Linked DNA regions of Aminobacter aminovorans. The protein of the gene in region 1 binds, or shares a complex with, the protein of each later gene. Links are inferred from orthologs where the notes say so. Each region holds a gene or a part of one and is shown in the gene's direction. Other genes may lie near its edges.

Region 1 (11,496 bases):
CGACATCCCGGCCGAGGGCGTCCCGTTTCCTCCAGATTGAAAGGAAAACACGATGTCGATTACTGCCGAGCGCAAGTCGGAATTGATGGCTGAATTTGCAACCGCCAAGGGCGACACCGGTTCGCCGGAAGTTCAGGTTGCGATCCTTTCCGAGCGCATCAAGAACCTGACCGAGCACTTCAAGGACCACAAGAAGGACAACCACTCCCGTCGTGGTCTTCTGGCGCTCGTCTCCCTGCGTCGCTCACTGCTTGACTACCTCAAGCGCAAGGACGACGCACGCTATCAGACGCTGATCGAGAAGCTCGGTCTGCGCCGCTGATGAATTGATCGGCGGGTTCTCCCAGCGAGAGCCCGCCGTTCGCGCATTCGGGCTATCCTTTTTGATGGTCCATTAGTCCGATCTCGCCACAGGGGCGGGGCCGCGCTGAAAAAGGTTCCGGAGCGCCGCAGCAACGCGCCCGAACCGCCCATGGACGGTCATGGGGCAGGATTGCAGGACGTTCGGTCGGCCGCGTTGCGGCTCACATTTCCACCGAGCTTCTTGTTGTCTTGCCCGTGGCTGGCCAAATCGAAGCCAAGGCGTGTGCGGAAGACCAAGCGGTTTTCCCTATGGCGCGCCGAACAAGCCAGGGAATTGGCGCGCCGGAATGCGGCGTGGGCCGTTCCCGCCACGAAGGACAGAATATGTTCAATCACCACAAAGTTGAAATCGAATGGGGCGGCCGTCCGCTCATCCTCGAGACCGGCAAGATCGCGCGTCAGGCCGATGCCGCCGTGCTCGCCACCTACGGCGAAACCGTCGTGCTCGCCACCGTTGTTTCGGCCAAGGAGCCGAAGCCGGGCTTCGACTTCTTCCCGCTGACCGTCAACTACCAGGAAAAGACCTACGCAGCCGGCAAGATCCCCGGCGGCTACTTCAAGCGTGAAGGCCGTCCGAGCGAGAAGGAGACGCTGGTCTCCCGTCTGATCGACCGCCCGATCCGCCCGCTCTTCGCAGCCGGCTACAAGAACGACACCCAGGTCGTCATCACCGTCGTCCAGCACGACCTCGAAAACGATCCGGACATCCTGTCGATCGTTGCCACCTCGGCTGCCCTGACGCTCTCGGGTGTGCCTTTCATGGGCCCGATCGGCGGCGCCCGCGTCGGCTACATCAACGGCGAATACGTGCTCAACCCGCACATCGACGAGATGCAGGAATCCAAGCTCGACCTCGTCGTCGCCGGCACCGATGCCGCCGTGCTGATGGTCGAGTCGGAAGCCAAGGAACTGGCCGAAGACATCATGCTCGGCGCCGTCATGTTCGGTCACCGAGGCTTCCAGCCGGTCATCGACGCCATCATCAAGCTGGCCGAAGTTGCTGCCAAGGATCCGCGCGACTTCACCGCGCCGGATTATTCCGAGCTTGAAGCAGAGATGCTGAAGATCGTCGAAGGCGAGCTGCGCGACGCTTACAAGAACATCGACAAGCAGGCTCGTTATGCCGCTGTCGACGCGGTCAAGGCCAAGGTCAAGGCAGCGTTTGCCGCTGAAGGCGACGAAGCTCCGAAGTGGTCGGCCGACAAGGTCGCCACCGTGTTCAAGGAACTCCAGGCCAAGATCGTGCGCTGGAACATCCTCGACACCGGTTCGCGCATCGACGGCCGCGATCTCTCGACCGTTCGCCAGATCGTCTCCGAAGTCGGCGTCCTGCCGCGCACCCATGGTTCGTCGCTGTTCACCCGCGGCGAGACCCAGGCGCTGGTCGTTGCCACGCTGGGCACCGGCGAAGACGAGCAGTATGTCGACTCGCTGACCGGCATGTACAAGGAGAAGTTCCTCCTTCACTACAACTTCCCGCCCTACTCGGTTGGTGAAACCGGCCGCATGGGTTCGCCCGGCCGCCGCGAAATCGGCCACGGCAAGCTCGCCTGGCGCGCAGTGCGCCCGATGCTGCCGGCTGCCGACCAGTTCCCCTACACGCTGCGCGTCGTCTCCGAGATCACCGAGTCGAACGGCTCGTCCTCGATGGCTACCGTTTGCGGCACTTCGCTTGCTCTGATGGACGCCGGCGTTCCGCTGCAGAAGCCGGTTGCCGGCATCGCTATGGGTCTGATCAAGGAAGGCGAGCGTTTTGCAGTCCTGTCGGACATCCTCGGCGATGAAGATCACCTCGGCGACATGGACTTCAAGGTTGCCGGCACGACCAACGGCATCACCGCGCTGCAGATGGACATCAAGATCGACGGCATCACCGAAGAGATCATGAACATTGCGCTCGGCCAGGCCAAGGACGGCCGTCTGCACATCCTCGGCGAAATGTCGAAGGCTCTGTCGGAAGGCCGCTCGGAGCTGGGCGAATTCGCTCCGCGCATCGAGGTCATGCACATCCCGACCGACAAGATCCGTGAAGTCATCGGTTCGGGCGGCAAGGTCATCCGCGAGATCGTCGAAAAGACCGGCGCCAAGATCAACATCGAGGACGACGGCACGGTCAAGATCGCTTCGTCGAACGCCAAGGAAATCGAGGCGGCCAAGAAGTGGATCCACACCATCGTGGCTGAGCCGGAAGTCGGCGAGATCTACGAAGGCACGGTCGTCAAGACCGCTGACTTCGGTGCCTTCGTCAACTTCTTCGGCCCGCGCGACGGCCTCGTCCACATCTCGCAGCTTGCCAACGACCGCGTTGCCAAGACCTCGGATGTAGTCAAGGAAGGCGACAAGGTCTGGGTCAAGCTGATGGGCTTTGACGAGCGCGGCAAGGTCCGCCTTTCGATGAAGGTCGTCGACCAGGCCACCGGCAAGGAAATCGCCAAGAAGGCCGAAGGCGAAGAAACCGCCGCTTGAGCTTCTGCTTGATGTAATCATGAAAAGGGCGCAGCCGCATGGCTGCGCCCTTTTTGTTTGGGGAAGGGGCGACCGAATGACAAGCTTGAGACGGATCGATGTTCCGGCATGCGACGCTGGAGCGCCCATGCCGATGGTAGTCGCCGATGAAGAAGGTCTGCTCTTCGGTTACTACCTGCAGGCTTCCGGACGCGTGCCGTTCGAGACATGCGCGATTGTCAGCGCCGGTCCGTATCTTGCCCTCAAATTCGGCTATCCCAACGACGAGGTGCTGGGCGGGCATCGTTATGCGCCCTTGGGGCTTGCGGCTTACGAAGCCTATGAGGTGCTGGACTCGGAGTGGATCGACGAAATGAGGACGGCCAATCGCGTACATCGACAGCATTCGGACGCGCTGTTTGCACGCTATCGCCATTTTGTCTTCGCATTCCACGACTCCGTCCTGGAGTTCGTGGCCTCACGCGCGCCGGAGGTGAAGTGCCTGCGCGGAGAGTTGCGTGGCTTGCTTTTTGCCGAGGTTGGCGGTCAGACAAAGAACGGCTAAGCGATAGCCTGGTGGCGGTCCCGGACTGGCCGCCGATCGAACTCCCAGACACCTGGAAAACGCCATGCCACGCGACGCACTGAAAACCCTGTTCTATCCCTTCGAGGCCGAGCTGTTGGCGATGCCGGGGCAGGGCTTGCGTGCCCTGTTCATTGGCGCTGAGCCGGGCTTCAGGAAGCCGCAGGGCTTCGACGCCAGGCTTTCCCTTGTCCAGGGCTTCCGCCCGTATGTGCTGGCCCTGGCGGCGGCCGGACACGATGTTGCGGCGCGCGCCGAGGACGACGGTTTCGACATTATCCTGGTATTGGCCGGGCGTCATCGCGGGCTCAACGAGCTGCGTGTCGCCGAGGCGATCGAACGCGTTGCGCCGGGCGGGCTGATCGTCGTTGCCGGCGGCAAGGAGGACGGCATCGCAAGCCTGCGCAAGCGCTTGGCCGGTCTGCTCGAGATAGAGGACCACCTGCCCAAATATCACGGCACGGCACTCTGGTTCCGCCGCACCGCTCAGGCAGACGCCGCAGCCGCGACCTTGCGCGCCGACAATCCGGAAATGCTGGTCGAGGACCGCTTCCGCACCGCGCCCGGCATGTTCTCTTTCGAGCGCATCGACGTCGGCTCGCGCCTTCTGGTCGACAACTTGCCCTCCGACATAAAGGGCAAGGTCGCCGATTTCTGCGCCGGCTGGGGTTATGTTGCAGCCGAGGTGGTGACGCGTGCGAAAGAGCTCAAGGCGCTCGACCTGTTCGAGGCCGATTTCGAGGCACTGGAGGCCGCCAAAGCCAACGTGCCAGCCACATCAGTCCAGCCTGGGTTCCATTGGCAGGACCTCGCCAAGGAGCCGGTTGAGCGGCGCTACGACGTGGTGGTGATGAACCCGCCCTTCCACCAGGATCGCGACGCGGATCCCGAGATCGGTCATCGCATGATCAAGGCGGCGGCTGCGGCCCTCAAGCCGGGCGGACGCCTGTTCATGGTGGCCAACCGCCATCTGCCTTATCCGCCTGTATTGGCGCAGGCTTTCTCGTCGGTCGAAGAGATCGCCGTCGACAACGCCTTCAGGGTCTATTCCGCCAAGCGCTGACGTTGGGCATCGGCCAGGGGCGCTGATCAAGGGCGTCAGTGGACGCTGGCGATGCCTTCGGTGCCCTGGGTCAAAGCCGGGTCGCCGAGGCTGAGCGGCGCCGGGCGGCCGTAGAAATAGCCCTGAACCTCCTGGCAGCCGGCGGCCCTGAGCAGGCTCGCCTGGTTCTCGGTCTCCACGCCTTCGGCAATGGTGCGCACGCCGAGTGCCCTGGACAGGCCGACGATCGTCGATACGACGGCACCCGAATTGCTGTCGGTTTCCATGCGGCTGACGAAGGAGCGGTCGATCTTGAGCTTGTGGAACGAGAAGTCGATCAGATAAGCGAGGTTCGAGTAGCCGGTGCCGAAGTCGTCGACGGCCACGGAAATACCCATCTCCGTCAGCTGCTTCAGGATGAAGGCCGCACGCTCGCGGTCCTGCATCATCGCCGATTCGGTCAGCTCGAGTTCCAGGCGCTTGGGTTCGATGCCGGTGTCCTTGATGATCCGCTCGACGATGCCGACGAAATCGCGGGTCATGAACTGCACCGGCGAAATGTTGACGGCAACGAAGCAGTCTTCCGGCAGCAGGCGGGCATCGGTGCAGGCCTTGCGCAGCACCCATTCGCCGATCGGCGCGATCATGCCTGTCTCTTCGGCGACCGAGATGAACTCGATCGGCGGGATCATGCCGCGCTCCGGGTGGCGCCAGCGTATCAGCGCCTCGTAGCCGACGACGCGGCCCGAGGTCAGGTCAAGCTGCGGCTGGTAGTGCAGATCGAAGTCACCGCGTTCGAAGGCAATGTGCAGTTCCGATTCCACCCACTGGCGGTGGTCGGCAACTCGACCCATTTCAGGCTGGAAGACGGCCCAGTCGCCGATGCCGCTGGCGCGCGCATTCTGCAGCGCAAGGTTCGAGCGGCGCAGCAGCACAACGGGGTCGTAGCCGTCCTTCGGCATGGCAACGACGCCAACGGAGACGTTGACCGACTGCTGGTGCGAGGGCAGCTGATACGGACGCATCAGGTCGTGGATGAGGCGTTCGATGAGGGTGTCGAGTGAGCAGCGCAGCATCTGGTCGGGGTAGAGGACGGCGAATTCGCCAGCGCCGATGCGGCCGATGACCATGTCGCGCGGCAGGGCCGCCTTGAGTCGCGCGGTGAAGGCGCGGATCAGGGCGTCGCCATTGCTGTAGCCGATGGCATCGTTGATCTGCTTGAAGCGGTCGATGTCGATGTCGATGAGAAACATCGGCTTGCCGGTGCGAGCCGTGGCCGACGCTGCCTCGGCAATCTTGCCGACCATCGCTGGCCGCGCCAGAAGCCCGGTCAGCTTGTCGTAATGCGTTTCGTTGAAGACGAAATCAGCCGATTCGTCGACGCCGGCGAAGAACGACATCGCAGCGATCGATGCGGCGAGTGCACAAAGTCCTGCGATGACCGCGCTGACCGCTTCGCCCGACATGCCGCCAATATTGTCGCCAAGAGCAAACCTCAGCCACCACAGGCCCAGCACGAAACTGCCCATGCCGGAAGCGGCGATGGTGATAAGTCGAAACGTGCGGCTTCGACGGGGGTTCCTGGCGGCAGACATGCTGATTTTCCTAACTTGCGTGGCATTTCTACCGATTCGCTCGTTAAGATCGATTTTGACGATTGTCTACAATTTTACCAGCAGGCGTTTTTGTTGCGGCGCTGCATGGTCTCCTGGACGCGCGAAAAGGCGCACCAATATCCCGCTTCGTGCGGGCTCATTCCCGATAGTCGACGTTTTCGGGGCGGGCGCTATTCGCGCCCACCGTCCATCTGCTTGAGCTCGTCCAGCGTCGGCATCGAGACGATATGATAGCCCGAATCGACGTAGTGGATCTCGCCTGTCACGCCCGATGACAGGTCGGACAAAAGATACAGCGCCGAGCCGCCGACCTCGTCGAGGGTCACCGTGCGGCGCAGCGGCGAGTTGCGTTGCTGGTAGGTGAACATGTGGCGCGCATCGGCAATGCCGGCGCCTGCAAGCGTCCGCACCGGCCCGGCCGAGATGCCGTTGATTCGGATGCCGCGCGGGCCATAGTCGTTGGCAAGGTAACGCACGCTGGCCTCGAGGCCTGCCTTGGCGACGCCCATGACGTTGTAGTTGGGCATGACGCGGACAGAGCCGGCATAGGTCAGCGTGATCATCGAGCCGCCATCATTCATCAGCGCCGCCGCGTGCTTGGCGACTTCGGTGAAGGAGAAGCACGAGATCACCATTGTGCGTACGAAGTTCTCGCGCGTGGTGTCGGCATACAGGCCCTTGAGCTCGTTCTTGTCGGAGAAGCCGATGGCATGCACCAGGAAGTCGATGCCGCCCCATTTCTCCTTCAGCGTCTCGAAGGTCTGGGCAACCGACGCGCTGTCCTCGACATCGCATGGCACCAGGATCGAGGCGCCGACCTTTTCGGCCAGCGGCTTGACGCGGCGACCGAAAGCCTCGCCCTGATAGGTGAAGGCGAGTTCGGCACCATGCTCGGCAAGCTTCTGCGCAATGCCCCAGGCAATCGAGTGGTCGTTCGCGACGCCCATGATGAGCCCGCGCTTGCCCTTCATCAATCCGTCCATGTCGGGGTCCCTATGCCGAGAGGCGCTGGAAAACGAGCGTGGCGTTGGTACCGCCAAAGCCGAAGGAATTGGACAACACGGTGTCGATCTTGGCGTTGTCGATGCGCTTGCGCACGATCGGCATGCCTTCGAATTCCGGATCCAGCTCTTCGATATGCGCGCTCTCGCCGATGAAGCCGCCCTGCATCATCAGGATCGAGTAGATTGATTCCTGAACGCCCGCTGCACCCAGCGAATGGCCGGTCAGCGACTTGGTCGAGGTGATGTTCGGCAGGTTGCCGGCGAACACTTCGCGGATCGCGCCCATTTCCTTGGAATCACCCACCGGCGTCGAGGTGCCGTGGGTGTTGATGTAGTCGACCGGGCCCTTCACCGTCGACAGCGCCTGGCGCATGCAGCGCATCGCGCCTTCCCCGGACGGGGCGACCATGTCGTAGCCGTCGGAGGTGGCACCGTAACCGACCAGTTCGCAATAGATCTTGGCGCCGCGCGCCTTGGCATGTTCGAGCTCTTCCAGCACCAGCACGCCAGCACCACCGGCGATGACGAAGCCGTCGCGGTTGAGGTCATAGGCACGCGAGGCAACCGAGGCGCGGTCGTTGTACTTGGACGACATGGCACCCATGGCGTCGAACAAGTTCGACATGGTCCAGTCGAGGTCTTCGTGGCCGCCGGCGAACATGATGTCCTGCTTGCCCCACTGGATCATCTCCGCCGCATTGCCGATGCAGTGTGCCGAGGTCGAGCATGCCGACGAGATCGAGTAGTTGACGCCGTGGATTTTGAACCAGGTAGCGAGGGTCGCCGAGGCGGTCGACGACATTGCCTTCGGCACGGCGAACGGTCCGATGCGCTTGGGCGAATTGTTCTTCAGCGTGATCTCGGACGCTTCGACGATCGTGCGGGTCGACGGACCGCCGGAGCCCATGATGATGCCGGTACGCTCGTTGCCCGACACGTCGCTTTCTTCGAGGCCGCTGTCGGCGATTGCCTGCTTCATCGCGACGTGGTTCCACATGCCGCCCTGCGACAGGAAACGGGCGGCGCGGCGGTCGACGAGCTCTGTGGTGTCGAGGTTGGGCGAGCCCCAGACCTGGCACTTGAAGCCGTGTTCGGCGAAGGACTCGGAGAAGCTGATGCCGGACCGGGCGTCACGCAGCGAAGCTTGAACCTCGTCGGCGTTGTTGCCGATGGACGATACGATGCCAAGGCCAGTTACGACGACACGTCTCATGAAAATCTCCGGTCCAGTGTAAGGGGCCGATCAGACGGCCGCGGCTTCCTGCTTCGAGAGCCCGACCTTGAGGTCGGTGGCCTTGTATATGGTCTCGCCGTCGGCTTTCAACCAGCCGTCGGCGATGCCCAGTACCAGGCGGCCGCGCATCACGCGCTTGAAGTCGATGCCGTATTCGACCTTCTTGACCGAAGGCGTGACCATGCCCTTGAACTTCACTTCCCCGGTGGACAGCGCCATGCCCTTGCCCTGCTCGCCGAGCCAGCCGAGGTAGAAACCGGTCAGCTGCCACATGGCATCGAGGCCGAGGCAGCCCGGCATGATCGGGTTGCCGATGAAGTGGCAAGGGAAGAACCACAGGTCAGGCTTGATGTCGAACTCGGCGCGGGCAAAGCCCTTGTCGAATTCGCCACCGGTCTCGCTGATTTCGGTGATGCGATCGAACATCAGCATCGGCGGGGCGGGCAGTTGGGCGTTGCCGTCTCCGAACAGCTCGCCGCGCGCACATGCCAGCAATTCCTCGTAGCCGTAGCTGGATTTCTGTTCGGCCATGAACACCTTCCCGTCAATGTTTCGGGCGGTGCCACGCCCTTCTTGTGTGCTCTCACTAGCACAGACTGTCTGCTGCCGGAAACCGGCGTTTGCGATTAACGCGCCCGTCCGCCTGGGTCAATGCGCGCTATTGATCGCATTTGAGCTACAGAATATATGTCAACCATAGCTTGCCGGCTGCCGATCCGATTTTGGCGCGCTTGCAGGCTCCAAAGGGGCGAAGGCAAACTTCGACGAGGCGACGAGTGGATTCCCACAAGGCAAGCATTGCTGTGGAAATGCGTGTCCGCGATGCGGGGCTCAGGCCCACGCGTCAGCGTATCGCTTTGGCTGAGCTGCTGTTCGCCAAGGGCGACCGGCACCTTTCGGCCGAGGAACTGCACGAGGAAGCCTTGTCGGCCGGTGTGCCGGTTTCGCTGGCCACCGTCTACAATGCGCTGCACCAGTTCACGGAATCAGGCTTGCTGCGCATCCTGGCGGTCGAGGGCTCGAAAACCTATTTCGACACCAACACCTCCGACCATCACCACTTCTTCATCGAAGGCGAGAACCGGGTGTTCGACATCGAATCCGGCCCGGTCACGGTCACCAACCTGCCGGAACCCCCTGAAGGCATGGAAATCGCCAATGTCGATATCGTGGTTCGGCTGAGGCCCAAGCGCCCGGCATAACCGGGAGCCTCGTTCCGCTGTTTTTGATTTGCCGCGTTCGCGGCGTGTCCAGCAGACACGCTAGCGCCGGCGATCAGTTCTCGATGCTTTCGCCGGGGTATGCGCCCCAGACCTGCGATTGGCTGAGCCAGCCGCTGGTGCCGGCAAAACTCATCTCGCACCAGTTGCCATTGCACTGCTTGATCGAACCGACGACGCCGGGATCGATGATGGCAACCGTACGTGCGCCCTGTTCGGGCTTGGCCAGCAGGTTGAGCTGCGCCGGCTTGCCGCGCTGCCATGGCGCCGTCATCGCGGTGCGGTGACCCGACAGCAGCGACTGGTTGATCCAGCCCTCGGCGCCTTCGGAATCGCGCACCCGGCGCCAGTTGTCATATTCCTGGATGATCTCCATCGGCAGGCCGGGCTTCATATAGAGCCAGTCGACCGGATAGTTGACGCCGGGGCCGATGCGCGAATTGACCTTGCCCGACTTGAGGCTGACGAATCGCGGCAGCGGCAGGCCGCTCGGGCCGATCGTCCCGTTCTGGGCGGCGGTGGCGGGCCCGACGAAACCGGCATCGGGCAAAACGAAAGCAAGGCCGATCAGGGCTGCGCTGACGGCCAGACGGAGCGACGCGAAACCAGACACTTCCGTAACCTCTGTTTGAACTTGGCGCCCTTTTGGCGGACACCCTTTTTCTTTGTCTTCGGCGGCACTGCTTGTTACACAGATTACCGTTCATGGATCGGATTGCAGTTTCGCCGGTCTTGGTTAAAGAGGTCTCAACGATCTTCGTCGAGGATAGAATGGCCGGTCGAAAAAAGCCTCTCGTCGTCATTACGCGCAAGCTGCCCGACCAGGTCGAGACGCGGATGCGCGAACTCTTCGACGCGCGGCTGAATGTCGACGATCGGCCGATGAGCCAGCCGGAGCTCGTGGCGGCGGTCAAGGAAGCCGACGTGCTGGTACCGACGGTGACCGACACCATCGACGCTGCTCTGATCGAGCAGGCCGGCCCCAACCTCAAGCTGATCGCCAATTTCGGCAACGGCGTCGACAAGATCGACGTCACCGCGGCCGCCAAGCGTGGCATCACTGTCACCAACACCCCGAACGTCCTGACCGAAGACACGGCCGACATGGCCATGGCGCTGATGCTCGCGGTGCCGCGCCGCCTGACCGAGGGCGCAAGCGTGCTGACCGGCGACAAGAAATGGGCCGGCTGGTCGCCGACCTGGATGCTCGGCCGCCGCATCGGCGGCAAGCGTCTCGGCATCGTCGGCATGGGCCGCATCGGCACCGCCGTCGCCCGCCGCGCCAAGGCGTTCGGCCTCTCGATCCACTACCACAACCGCCACCGCGTGCTGCAATCGGTCGAAGACGAGTTGGAGGCAACCTACTGGGAGAGCCTCGACCAGATGCTCGCCCGCATGGACATCATCTCGATCAACTGCCCTTCGACGCCGGCGACCTTCCACCTGCTTTCGGGTCGCAGGCTGGCGCTGATGCAGCCGCACGCCTACCTTGTCAACATCGCCCGCGGTGACATCATCGACGAGGATGCGCTGGTCAAGATGCTGCAGGACGGCAAGCTTGCGGGCGCTGCCCTCGACGTCTTCGAACATGAGCCGGCGGTCAACCACAAGCTGCTCAAGCTAGCCGCCAAGGGCAAGGTGGTGCTGATGCCGCATATGGGCTCGGCCACCATCGAGGGCCGCATCGACATGGGTGAAAAGGTCATCATCAACATCCGAGCGCATGTCGACGGCCACCGCCCGCCGGACCGGGTCCTGCCGCTCAGGACATGAGCAGCGCTGGATCGCTTCGTCCTTCGACGCTCGCCCTGCATGCGAGCAGCTCAGGATGAGGACGGTTGGCGCGTTTCAGGTTGAGAGCTGGCGCCGTCTACTACCTCCATGGCTCATGGTTCGAAGTGCGGTACGCCGACGATCCTCATCCTGGTCGCACGCAGGGCGAGCGTCGAAGGACGGACCGATTCAGGCTGAGCGGTCTGCATCCAGAAT
Region 2 (11,940 bases), 3.3 Mb from region 1 along the record:
CGGCAGTGCCTCGGGGACGACCTGCCATGAAAGCCCGAACTTGTCCTTCAGCCAGCCGCACTGGCCTGGTTGGCCGCCCTCGGACAGCTTGTTCCAGAAGTGGTCGACCTCGGGCTGATCCGTGCAGTCGATGCTCATCGAAATCGCTTCGGTGAACTTGAACATCGGACCGCCGTTCAAGGCCGTGAAATGCAGCCCTTCGAGCTCGAACTCGGCGACCATGACGCTGCCGGCAGGCCCTGGTCCCGCCTCGCCATAGCGGGTCACCTTGCCTATCCTAGAATTCTTGAACACCGAAACGTAAAACGTCACCGCCTCTTCGGCCTGGTCGTCGAACCAAAGGAATGGGCTGATCTTCTGCATCATCTTCTCCTCGCTGAAATTTCGACTGTCGCGCCGTCACCGGCTGTTTCATGCCCACCCCATGACGCAATCACGGGCGGCCATTTCAATAACCAAAAGGCTATATAACTATTTGGGTATTTTCAAGCAGTCGAGACTGACATGCGCAAACAAAAATGCGCGCGGCTAGGCCGCGCGCATTCGTCAGTTCAATCGACGTTCCGGCGAATGCCGGCCGATCAGCGATCCTAGTAGAGGCCGCCGCCACCTTCGCTGATGGCTTTGCTGGCCTGCGGCGACAGGGCTTCACCGTAGCCATTGGTGCCGTCCTCACCCATGCCGATGACCCAGTAGCTGTCGGCAGGGCCGGTGCCTGGCTTGAAGGCTTCCATGATCGTACCCGGCGCGCCTTCGGCTGCCTGCATGCCGGTCTTGCGGTCGATCGAGATCAGCTTCATGCCGGCCGGTACGACGAAGTCGCTCTTGGGCGTACCTTCGAGTGCCACCGTCATAAAATCCTTGAACACCGGTGCAGCGAGACCGCCGCCGGTCGTGCCTTTGCCGAGCCCCTGGGGCTTGTCGTAGCCCATGTACAAGCCGACAACGAGGTTGGGCGTGTAGCCTACGAACCAGGCGTCTTTCTCGTCGTTGGTCGTTCCGGTCTTGCCGGCAATCGGCCGGTTGAGCGACAGCAGCGTGGTCGCCGTGCCGCGCAGCACGACGCCTTCCAGCATAGAGGTAATCTGGTAGGCGGTCATCGGGTCCAGCACCTGCTCGGAATTGTCGACCAGCTCCGGCTCGGGCTGATTGGCCCATTCGGTGGCGACGCAGCCTTCGCAGCCACGTTCGTCATGCTTGAATACCGTCTTGCCGTAGCGATCCTGGATGCGGTCGATCAGCGACGGCTTGATCTGGCGGCCGCCATTGGCCATCACGGCATAGGCCGAGACCATACGCATGACGGTGGTCTCGCCCGCGCCCAGCGCCATCGGCAGATAAGGCGCCAGCTTGTCGTAGACACCGAAGCGCTCGGCATATTCGGCGACCGTCTTCATGCCCATGTCGTTGGCAAGGCGCACAGTCATCAGGTTGCGCGAGCGCTCGATGCCGGCGCGCAGGGTCGAGGGACCGGCAGCCTTGCCGTCATAGTTCTTCGGCGTCCAGGTGGTGTTGCCCGACTGAATGGTGATCGGGCCGTCCATGATCACCGAGGCCGGCGTGTAGCCGTTGTCGAGTGCTGCCGCATAAACGAATGGCTTGAAGGCCGAACCTGGCTGGCGCATCGCCTGGGTCGCGCGGTTGAACTCGGACTGCGAATAGGAGAAGCCGCCGACCATGGCTAGCACGCGGCCGGTGTGCGGATCCATGGCGACGAGGCCGCCCGACACTTCAGGCACCTGGCGCAGCGCATAGCTGTCGCCTTCGTTCTTCTCGACATAGATCACGTCGCCGGATTTCAGCACTTCGGACGGAGAATTGGCCTTCACGCGCTTGCCGTCGGCGACATAGCGCATGGCAAAGCTCATGTCGTCCTTCGACACTGTGCTCGTCTCGCGGTCCTTGGACAGCGCGCCGGAAATCTCGCGCTTAGGCTGAAGGCCGATCTCGAGGCCGGTCTTGGAGCTGTCGAGCACGACGGCGAGACGCCATTCGGGAATGTCGTCCAGCGCCTTGACCTCGCCGAGCGCCGTGCCCCAGTCGCCCGAGATGTCGATGTTCTTGACCGGGCCGCGATAGCCGCGCAGGCGATCGTACTTCTCCAGGCCCGACTGCATGGCCTTTCGCGCCATGGCCTGAAGCTTCGGGTCGAGCGTGGTGCGGACCGACAGGCCGCCCTCGTAAAGCGCGTCCTGGCCATAGCGTGCGATCAGTTCGCGGCGCACTTCTTCGGTGAAGTACTCACCCGCGAACACATAGGTGCCGGTGCGGCGCGGAGTCACGCCGAGCGGCGAGGCCTTGGCCTTGTCGCCTTCATCGCGCGACACATAGCCATTGGTGACCATCTGGTCGATCACCCAGTTGCGACGCTCTATGGCACGATCGGCATATTTGAACGGGTGATAGTTCGACGGGCCTTTCGGCAGCGCGGCGAGATAGGCAGCTTCAGCGACGGTCAGTTCGTTGACCGATTTGTCGAAATAGGTCAGCGCGGCACCGGCAATGCCATAGGCGCCGAGGCCGAAGAAGATCTCGTTGACGTAGAGTTCGAGGATGCGGTCCTTCGAGTAGGCCTGCTCGATGCGGAAGGCCAGAACCATTTCCTTGATCTTGCGCTCATAGGTCTGGTCGGAGCTCAGAAGGAAGTTCTTGGCGACCTGCTGGGTGATGGTCGACGCACCGACCTGCCGGCGGCCGGAACCGAAATTCTGGAAGTTGGTCAGCACGGCGCGGCCGAGGCCGGTCACGTCGATGCCGGGGTGATTGTAGAAGTTCTTATCTTCGGCCGACAGAAAGGCTGCCTTGACGCGATCGGGCACGGCCTGGATCGGCAGATAGAGCCGGCGCTCGCGTGCGAATTCGCCCATCAGCGCGCCGTCGGAAGCGTGGACACGCGTCGTCACCGGCGGCTCGTATTTGGCAAGCACCTCGTAGTCGGGGAGTTCCTTGGTCAGCTGGCCGAGATAGAGCGCCACGCCAGCCGCGACAACGAGCGCAAGCGTCGTGCCGATGCCGAAGAAATAGCCGATAAGACGAATCATGCCCGCTCCAGTACAACGTCCGGGGATTCCCTAAACCAACCCGCCATCATCGCAAGCTGCAGGTATTGTCCCGGTCCGCAATCGGCCACCCATGTCGCGCGCTTGTGGACAAAATACGGCAACAGCCCGCCAGCGCCAAAGATTCTGACCTAAAACACCACAAATGCCCGTTCCGTGACCCGCCGGCAATGCCATCTGCAGGCCAGAGCAATCCCGTCTCAGCCGCCGGTAGCGCCCCTTTCGGCAACAAAGGCTGCGACGGCCTTGGAAATGCTCGCCGCCGCCTTCTCGCGCCAATCGGCACTGCGAAGCTGCTCTTCGTCCTGAGGATTGGAGAGATAGCCGAGTTCGACCAGGACCGACGGCACATCAGGCGCCTTGAGTACCCGGAAGCCGGCCGAACGATGCGGGTTGTTGATCATGCCGACAGTCGGCGACAGCTCGCCGACCAGCGAGCGCGCGAAACGGGTCGAAAAGCCGTGCGTCTCGCGCCGGATCAGATCGACAAGAATGTCAGAGACCGCATGGTCTTCTTCGGCGACATCGACACCGGCCAGCTGATCGGAAAGATTTTCACGATCGGCCAGTGCCTGCGCATCGGCATCTGAAGCCTTGTCCGACACGGTGTAGACGGTAGCACCACGGATACCTTTGAGCCTGATCGTATCGGCATGAATCGAAATGAACAGGTCGGCTTCCTGCTGGCGGGCGATGCGGACACGGTCGTCCAGGCGGAGAAACTCATCGCCCTCGCGAGTCAGGACGACCTTGTAGGCGTTGTTGGACGCAAGCTTTGCCTGCAACTCCTTGGCGAAGGCCAGCGTCACGGTCTTTTCGACCGTGCCGTTCAGACCTTCGGCGCCACCGTCGATGCCGCCATGACCTGGATCGAGCACGATCGTGAACGGGCGGTCGCCGCGATGTGCGATCTTGCCGAGCCTGTCGGTCTTGGGCGTCGTCGAGCCGGTCGTCTCTGCCTGAATGGCGAGCGCCGCATCGAACTCACGCTCGGAGGCAGCGGCAATGTCGGCGACAAGGCGATAACCGGACCCGTCTTCATTTTTCAGGATATCGACCTTCTCGACGTTGAACGGCCCCTTCGACGTCACGATCAGCCGCGACGCCCCCTCGCCCGATGGGCCATAACGTACGCTCTTGATCAGGCCGCGCGGCTTGAGGTCCTTGGCGTCGATCGCAAGGGTGGCGTCAGGCAGATCTACGACAAGACGATGCGGGCTGCGCAGCAGGAACCACTTCGGCTCGGGTTCGCGATCGAAATTCATGACGATGCGCATATGAGTCGCGTCGCCTGCCATCTTGTAGTCGATCGTCCTGATCGTCTCGGCGGCGCGAACCGGCTGGCAATCGATGCCGACAAGGACCGTGAGGAACGCCAAGAGCGCGAACACCGCACGGCGTACCGCGCCGCCGGGCTGGATGCTCCCAAACGGGAAGCTCTTGCCAGTCAATACCGCAGCCCACATCTCAGTCTTGCCGCTCCAAAAAGCAGGCGTGCAGTCATTGCACGCCGCTACCAATCGCAGGCCGAATACGCGGCCCCCTCGATTAACGAGTGGTAACCAGAGAAGGTTAACCGAGTCTTTGTCGGAATACTCCCCCAAAGCGTTGTCGCGCCCGCCTTTGCCGGCGTCGGAAATCGGGGTTGCGCTCAACCTCGCCAAATCATAAAAGCGACATTGGATCACTGCAATCCAGGGCCCGCGCCCTCAGCGCCTTCCGCTAGGGAACCACGCGACGAGCGATGGCCCGCCTCGCTACAGAGACAGTTTCAGTGATCGCGACGAGATTCGCAGGCGCGGCCCGTGGCGGGGTAGCGACTGCGTGAGAAAAACGGCCGGACACTATCTCCGCGCCGGCTCTGTAAGAGCAAAGTAACTGGTCCGGATTCCCGGGCTTAGATTTGAAACAAGGTTCCGCAAGGTCACGCATTGGCCACAGACGCAATCATGGACAGGTCCGCAGGTAACCGCGCCATCACGGCAGCGGGCGGCACCGCCATGGCGTTTTGGCTGCGACCGGCGGGCGCAAAATCATCCGGCACCCACTCATCAGCAAACCCACGGCGGCGGACGAGTTCCCGCAGGCCGCAGCTGACGGCTGCCGGGAGGACAAATAATGCCCAACAAGATGCTGATAGACGCCTCCCACCCGGAGGAAACACGAGTTGTCGTAGTTCGCGGTAACCGTATTGAAGAATTTGATTTCGAATCACAGGACAAGAAGCAGCTCAAAGGAAACATCTACCTCGCCCGCGTAACGCGGGTTGAGCCGTCTCTTCAGGCTGCCTTTGTCGAGTATGGCGGGAACCGTCACGGCTTCCTCGCCTTCAGCGAAATCCATCCCGATTATTACCAGATCCCGGTCGCCGATCGGCAGGCGCTGCTGCGCGCCGAAGCGGAAGAAGCCGAGGACGAAGAAGACGAAGACAACGACGGCGACGACAGCAAGAGCCAGGATCGCAACCGTGGCCGCCGCAGGCGGCGCGGCGGCAAGAACCGTGGCCGCAACGACGAGAACAAGCCCGAGGGTGCGAGCGACGACGACAATGCGTCCTCCGAGGATGACGGCGAATCGAGTGCCGCAAGCGACGCTTCCGATGCCAATGCCGATGCTTCCGCTGTCGATGAAGGCAATGGTGGTTCCGACGAGCGCGAGCCGACGTCGATCGCCGCATCGGTCGATGCCGACGTCGTGTCCGAACGGGCACCTAAGCCGACGGTCATCGAAAACGACAACGGCGGCGTGATCGAGGAAGTGCATTCGACCCACCACGACGACCACGAGATCGAGTCGGTCGGCGCCGAAGACGCGCTCGAAGAGGTGCGCAACCGCCGCAAGCCCGTTCGCCGCCACTACAAGATCCAGGAAGTCATCAAGCGCCGCCAGATTCTCCTGGTCCAGGTGGTCAAGGAAGAGCGCGGCAACAAGGGCGCTGCTCTTACCACCTATCTGTCGCTCGCCGGCCGCTATTCGGTGCTGATGCCCAATACGGCGCGCGGCGGCGGCATTTCGCGCAAGATCACCAATGCCCAGGACCGCAAGCGCCTGAAGGAAGTCGTTGCCGATCTGGAAGTGCCGAAGGGCATGGGCGTCATCCTGCGCACCGCAGGTGAGAGCCGTACCAAGGCCGAGATCAAGCGCGACTACGAGTATCTGATGCGCCTGTGGGAGAACGTCCGCAGCCTGACGCTGCAGTCGACGGCTCCAGCCTTGGTCTATGAGGAAGGCAGCCTGATCAAGCGATCGGTGCGCGACCTCTACAACAAGGACATCGACGAGGTTCTCGTCGCTGGCGAAGACGGCTACCGCGAAGCCAAGGACTTCATGCGCATGCTGATGCCCAGCCATGCCAAGGTGGTCCAGCCTTACCGCGACATCACACCAATTTTCGTGCGCAGCGGCATCGAATCGCAGCTCGAGCGCATGGTCCAGCCGCAGGTGACGCTGAAGTCGGGCGGTTACATCATCATCAACCAGACCGAAGCGCTGGTGGCCATCGACGTCAACTCCGGGCGCTCCACCAAGGAGCATTCGATCGAGGAGACGGCACTACACACCAACCTTGAAGCCGCCGAGGAAGTCGCTCGCCAGCTCAGGCTACGCGACCTCGCCGGCCTGATCGTCATCGACTTCATCGACATGGAGGAGAACCGCAACAACCGTGCGGTCGAAAAGAAGCTCAAGGATTGCCTGAAGAACGACCGCGCCCGCATCCAGGTCGGCCGTATCTCGCATTTCGGCCTGATGGAGATGTCGCGCCAGCGCATCCGCGCCAGCGTGCTCGAATCGACGATGAAGCCCTGCCCGCATTGCGGCGGCACCGGCCATGTCCGTTCGGACTCCTCGGTGGCACTCCAGGTCGTGCGCGCCATCGAAGAGTTCCTGCTCAAGGACTCGCGCAGCCACATCACCGTCAAGACGCCGGTGGCGACCGCGCTCTACGTGCTCAACCACAAGCGCTCAACGCTGGTCGATCTCGAAAACCGCTTCGGGGTGACGATCACGCTCGAGGCCGACGACAGCGTCGGCTCGCAGAACCATGCCATCTTCCGCGGCGCCATTGCCGAGAAGCCGGCGAACTTCGCCCTGCCCGTCGCGGCTCCGGCCTATGAAGAGCCTGAGGAAATCGAAGACGAGATCGTCGAAGAGGAAGAAGAGGCGGTCGTTGTAGAGGCACAGCCTGCGCGTGCGCCACAGCCGGCTGCTGCAGCCGAAGGCGGTGAGCAGCATGACCGCAAGCGCCGCAAGCGCCGGCGCCGCCGTGGCGGCCGCGATCGTGACCGCGAGCACGGCGCTCCGCAGGAAGGTGCCGTCGTCGCCGGCGAGGCCAACGAAGCCGAAGATGGCGAAGAGGACGTCGCCGCTGAAGCCGTTGTTTCCGAGGAAGCCGGTGAAATCGCAGCCGTCGACGCGACCGCGGCCGAAGATGCCGCAGCCAAGAAGCGGCGTCGCGGCAAGCGGGGCGGCAAGCGCAACCGCAAGGAAGACGAAGAGCAGTCGGCTGAAGGCAGCGAACAGGTCGCAGCCGACGACACTGCCGTCGCCGAGACCGCTGCAAGCGAGGTCGTGACCACTGATGTGGTGACGGTCGAAGTGGACGCCGACGAGCCGGAAGCTGTCGTCGAAGCCAAGCCGAAGAAGGCGCTGCGCCGTTCGGCCAAGGCCAAGAAGGCAGAGGCCGAAGCTGAAGCAGTTGCAGAGGCTCCCGCCGCCGAGGTTGTTGCCGAGGCCGCTGCACCTGAAGCCGAAGCCAAGCCCGGCAAGAAGGCGGCAAAACCGCGTGCGCCACGCCGCAAGGCCGCCGCCGCTCCGGCCGAGGACGACGTCGTTTCCGAAGCCCCGGCCGCAACTCCGGTCGCGCCTGAAACACCGGTGGTCACTTCGGTTGTTGAGGCCGAAGAAGCTGCATCCGGCGATGCCAAGCCGAAAAAAGGCGGTTGGTGGCAGCGCAAGGGCTTTTTCTAAGCTTCCATTTCTCTGATCTAAAAGACCCCGATCAGCATTCGCCGGTCGGGGTCTTCAATTTGTGAGATTATTTTGCTTGCCGTCCGAACCCATTTGCACCGATATACGGCTCGGCAAATGGTTAGACTCATAGTTTGCTTTTAATACTGCCCGGAGAGACGGCCGATGACGAGTGATAGCAAGATCGACATCCTAGGACTGACTGCCCATATCGTCAGCGCCTATGTAGAGAACAACAAGGTTCCTGCAACTGGCCTGCCAGAGTTGATCGCCAGCATCAACGCGTCGATCCTGTCGCTCGACCAGCCGGCCGAAGAGCCAGCCGAAGCCCAGCAGCCAGCGGTGAACCCGAAGCGCTCAGTCCATCCTGACTACATCGTCTGCCTGGAGGACGGGAAGAAGTTCAAGTCTTTGAAGCGCCATCTCTCGGTGCATTTCGGCCTGACGCCTGAGGAATACCGCGCCAAATGGGGCCTGCCGGCCGATTATCCGATGGTTGCGCCGAACTATGCCGCGGCGCGCTCGCAACTGGCCAAGTCGCTCGGCCTCGGCCGCAAGGCTGGTGCTGCGTCGTCGAAGACAGTGGCTGCACCGGCCAAGACACGCGGCCGCGCCAAGAAGGCATAATTTCTGGAAATTCAGGAACGCGCTTCGGGCTCTCCCGGGGCGCGTTTTTTGCTACGCGGCGACAACATCCGCCGAGAAGCGCAGTTCTCGCATCGGACGCACGCGTTGCGTCGTCCGATCATAAAGCGGATGGGCCTTGTAAGCGGCAAGCGCAGCCTGATCGGCGAACTCGGCATAGACGACGATGTCGATCTCGTCGGAGTACCAGTCGACCTTGGTGTTGACAGTCACTTCGAAGACCGTCGCGTGCGGAATATTGCCAAGCGCCGACAATTCCTCACGGATCATCTCGACGTCCTGTTTCTGCCGCGCACTGAAAAACACGATGTGCCGGATCAAGCCGCGACTCCTTCTGCTGCCTTCGCTGGCGCCTTTTGGGTCGGCTTTTGGCCGGCGTCAATCGGGCAAAACGCAGCAGCGCGGATGGCGCGGCAGATCCGTCAGTCCGTGACCATCCTGACGATGCGATGCACTTCGCGTACAGCTTTGGCAGTGGCATCGCCGTGGTTGTACAGAATGTCCCAGATGAGGAACAAGGCGACGCACATTATCGCGATGACGTAGCGAATTTGATGCCCTCCCGGGGTGGCGCTGAAATCCGGGAAACGATGCGCGCCACAGCTTCACCCTAGACCATTAGCAATATCTAATAACAAAGAAAATCAAAGCGACAACCGGATTGCATTCGGCCAATTCTCAGGACCACGTCTGGCATATCAGCGCTTGCCAGATGTCACTTGAAGTTCGAGATTTTGACGGTGAAGATCACGGCAGATTCACCGCAGCGCGCGGAATGCTTGGCGTCTCCGAGCCAAGTCGATCGCGAACTGACCGGAGATGCGTTCGGCGGCGCGTATCCGACCAGACAAATGCAGCGGTGCACAAGCTTGGAGCAACAGGCCCGACACGCCGTACCGGGCAGCAAAATTGGGACGTCGAGATGGCCCCGCGGAACTCGGATGGTTTCACGAATCACGGCGTGACGAAGCTTCACGAAGGCAACGTCGCGGATATTGCCCGAGGTTTGCCTGCACGCGTGCGCATGGCGCTGTCGGCGGCGCTGCACCTGCCTCGCGGTTCGCTGAAGGTGAAGATGCCGGACGGACGCAGCATCCTGGTTGGCGGCAAGGCGCCGGGACCAGAGGCAGAGATTGTTCTTCACAATTGGAAACTGCCTTCGCGCGCTTTCAGCGGCGGAACCATCGGCGTCGCGGAATCCTACATCGATGGCGACTGGGACAGTCCTGACGTCACCAGCTTCCTTGAACTGTTCGTGGTCAATAGCGAAGCCGGCGAAGGTGTTGCCGGGGGTGCCAACTGGCTGCTTTCCACCATCCAGCGCATTCGTCACTGGCTCAACGACAATACCCGTACCGGCTCCAAGCGCAACATTTCCGCCCATTATGACCTCGGCAATGCCTTCTACAGCCAGTGGCTCGATCCGAGCATGACCTACTCGTCAGGGCTTTATGCAACCGGCGCCAACGACCTCGCCGGCGCGCAGACCGAAAAGTACCGGGCGTTGGCACGCGACACCGGCATCGGACCGAACGATCATGTGCTGGAGATCGGCTGCGGCTGGGGCGGCTTTGCCGAGTTTGCGGCGCGCGAGATCGGCTGCAAGGTGACCGGACTGACGATCAGCCGCGAGCAGTTCGATTTCGCCCAGAAACGCATCCACAATGCCGGGCTTTCCGACAAGGTCGAGCTCAAGTTGCAGGATTATCGCGACGAGACCGGCCGCTACGATCGCATCGCCTCGATCGAGATGTTCGAGGCTGTGGGCGAAAAATACTGGCCGGCGTTCTTTGCCAAGATGAAGCAGTGCCTGCCGTCGGGCGGCACTGCGGGCCTGCAGATCATCACCATCAACGAGGCGGCCTATCCCGTCTACCGCAAGCGGCCCGACTTCATCCAACGCTACGTCTTTCCCGGCGGCATGTTGCCGACGCCGACGCTGCTCAAGTCACTCGGCGCAGACCATGGCCTGGACTATCTGCGCGAGCGAGTCTTTCCGCAGGACTACGCCCGGACGCTGGCCGAGTGGCGAACGCGTTTCTGGTCGTCCTGGGAGCGTATCGTGCCGCTCGGCTTCGACGACCGCTTCAAAAAGCTCTGGGAGTTCTATCTCCATTATTGCGAAGCCGGCTTCCGCGCCGAATATATCGACGTCAGGCAGGTTGTATATAAGGCCTGATAATCTCGATTCACAATGATGCAGACCTGCCGGACACTGGAGGTCGGCGGACCATAACTTATTGTTGCTTGTTTTGTGCCGCTAAAAAGCCGAACCGTTGCTGAATCTGGCTCCGCACACAGCGTCGGAGCGAATCAAGTCATGCGCAAACGCAGCCTTTTTCTTCTTTCAACGCTCGCCCTTGCCGGAGCAGTCTACATCAACAACGCGTCGTTGCTTTCCAACCGTCCTGGCGGCAAGCCGGTCGTCCTTGCCCATCGCGGGCTGGCGCAGGAATACGACCGCACCGGGCTGACCGGTGAGACCTGCACCGCCGGGCGCATGCTTCCAGCACGGCACGATTATCTCGAAAACACGATACGCTCGATGGACGCCGCCTTCGCGCGCGGCGCCGACGTGCTGGAACTCGATGTGCATGCCACCACCGACGGCAAGTTCGCGGTATTCCACGACTGGACGGTGGACTGCCGTACCGAAGGCAGCGGCGAGACGCGCAGCCATTCGATGTCAGACCTCAAGAAGCTTGACGTCGGCTACGGCTACACCGCCGACGGCGGCAAGACCTATCCCTTTCGCGGCCAAGGCGTCGGCCTGATGCCCTCGCTCGACGAGGTGATGGAGCAATTCCCTGATCGGCGCTTCCACATCAACGTCAAAAGTAACGACGCCAAGGACGGCGAGGCAATGGCGACCTTTCTTTCGGCCTTGCCCCCGGAACGCCAGGCAGCTTTGACCGTAGTTGGCGGCGACAGGCCGTTGCAGGCAATCAAGGCCACCCTGCCCGGCATGCGTACGCTCAGCAAGAAATCGCTGACGCGCTGCTTGCTGCGCTACGCAGGACTAGGCTGGAGCGGCTACGTGCCGGAGGACTGCAGGGGCACGACACTGGGCATTCCAATCAACATTGCCCCCTGGCTATGGGGTTGGCCGAATCGTTTGCTCGACCGGATGGAAAACGCCGGCACCAATGTCTACTTGTTCGGGCCCTATGACGGCGGCGGATTTTCTGACGGCATCGATGATCCCGCCATGATCGAGACGCTGCCGGCTGGCTATTCGGGCGGCATTTCCACCGATGCACTGGATCTG

The links.
Region 2: the proteins of pnp (region 1) and DY201_RS16580 are in contact, whole or in part, in a cryo-EM structure (PDB 9QH0), measured with the Escherichia coli proteins. The link is inferred for Aminobacter aminovorans from one-to-one orthologs.

What each region holds. Positions count from the first base shown.
Region 1 is NZ_UFSM01000001.1:6,933-18,428, reverse strand. The notes cover bases 303-3,258. They hold pnp (polyribonucleotide nucleotidyltransferase), read left to right. Parts: upstream 303-687; coding sequence 688-2,829; downstream 2,830-3,258. Other genes in these bases: DY201_RS00080 (hypothetical protein), read left to right, coding at 2,957-3,258; rpsO (30S ribosomal protein S15), read left to right, coding at 303-322. Also shown: more of rpsO, read left to right, coding at 53-302; more of DY201_RS00080, read left to right, coding at 3,259-3,373; DY201_RS00075 (class I SAM-dependent methyltransferase), read left to right, coding at 3,438-4,454; DY201_RS00070 (putative bifunctional diguanylate cyclase/phosphodiesterase), read right to left, coding at 4,490-6,028; enoyl-ACP reductase FabI, read right to left, coding at 6,220-7,032; fabB (beta-ketoacyl-ACP synthase I), read right to left, coding at 7,043-8,266; 3-hydroxyacyl-[acyl-carrier-protein] dehydratase FabA, read right to left, coding at 8,297-8,818; iron response transcriptional regulator IrrA, read left to right, coding at 9,064-9,489; DY201_RS00045 (SH3 domain-containing protein), read right to left, coding at 9,563-10,120; DY201_RS00040 (2-hydroxyacid dehydrogenase), read left to right, coding at 10,279-11,280; DY201_RS00035 (aconitase X swivel domain-containing protein), read right to left, coding at 11,470-11,496. UniProt on the Escherichia coli protein: Involved in mRNA degradation. Catalyzes the phosphorolysis of single-stranded polyribonucleotides processively in the 3'- to 5'-direction. Also involved, along with RNase II, in tRNA processing.
Region 2 is NZ_UFSM01000001.1:3,359,033-3,370,972, forward strand. Bases 4,828-8,227 are described here. They hold DY201_RS16580 (Rne/Rng family ribonuclease), read left to right. Parts: upstream 4,828-5,177; coding sequence 5,178-8,027; downstream 8,028-8,227. Other genes in these bases: DY201_RS16585 (Ros/MucR family transcriptional regulator), read left to right, coding at 8,193-8,227. Outside these bases: DY201_RS16565 (VOC family protein), read right to left, coding at 1-363; DY201_RS16570 (penicillin-binding protein 1A), read right to left, coding at 591-3,041; DY201_RS16575 (N-acetylmuramoyl-L-alanine amidase), read right to left, coding at 3,260-4,525; more of DY201_RS16585, read left to right, coding at 8,228-8,654; DY201_RS16590 (Dabb family protein), read right to left, coding at 8,706-8,993; DY201_RS16595 (SAM-dependent methyltransferase), read left to right, coding at 9,595-10,851; DY201_RS16600 (glycerophosphodiester phosphodiesterase family protein), read left to right, coding at 10,993-11,940. UniProt on the Escherichia coli protein: Endoribonuclease that plays a central role in RNA processing and decay. Required for the maturation of 5S and 16S rRNAs and the majority of tRNAs. Also involved in the degradation of most mRNAs.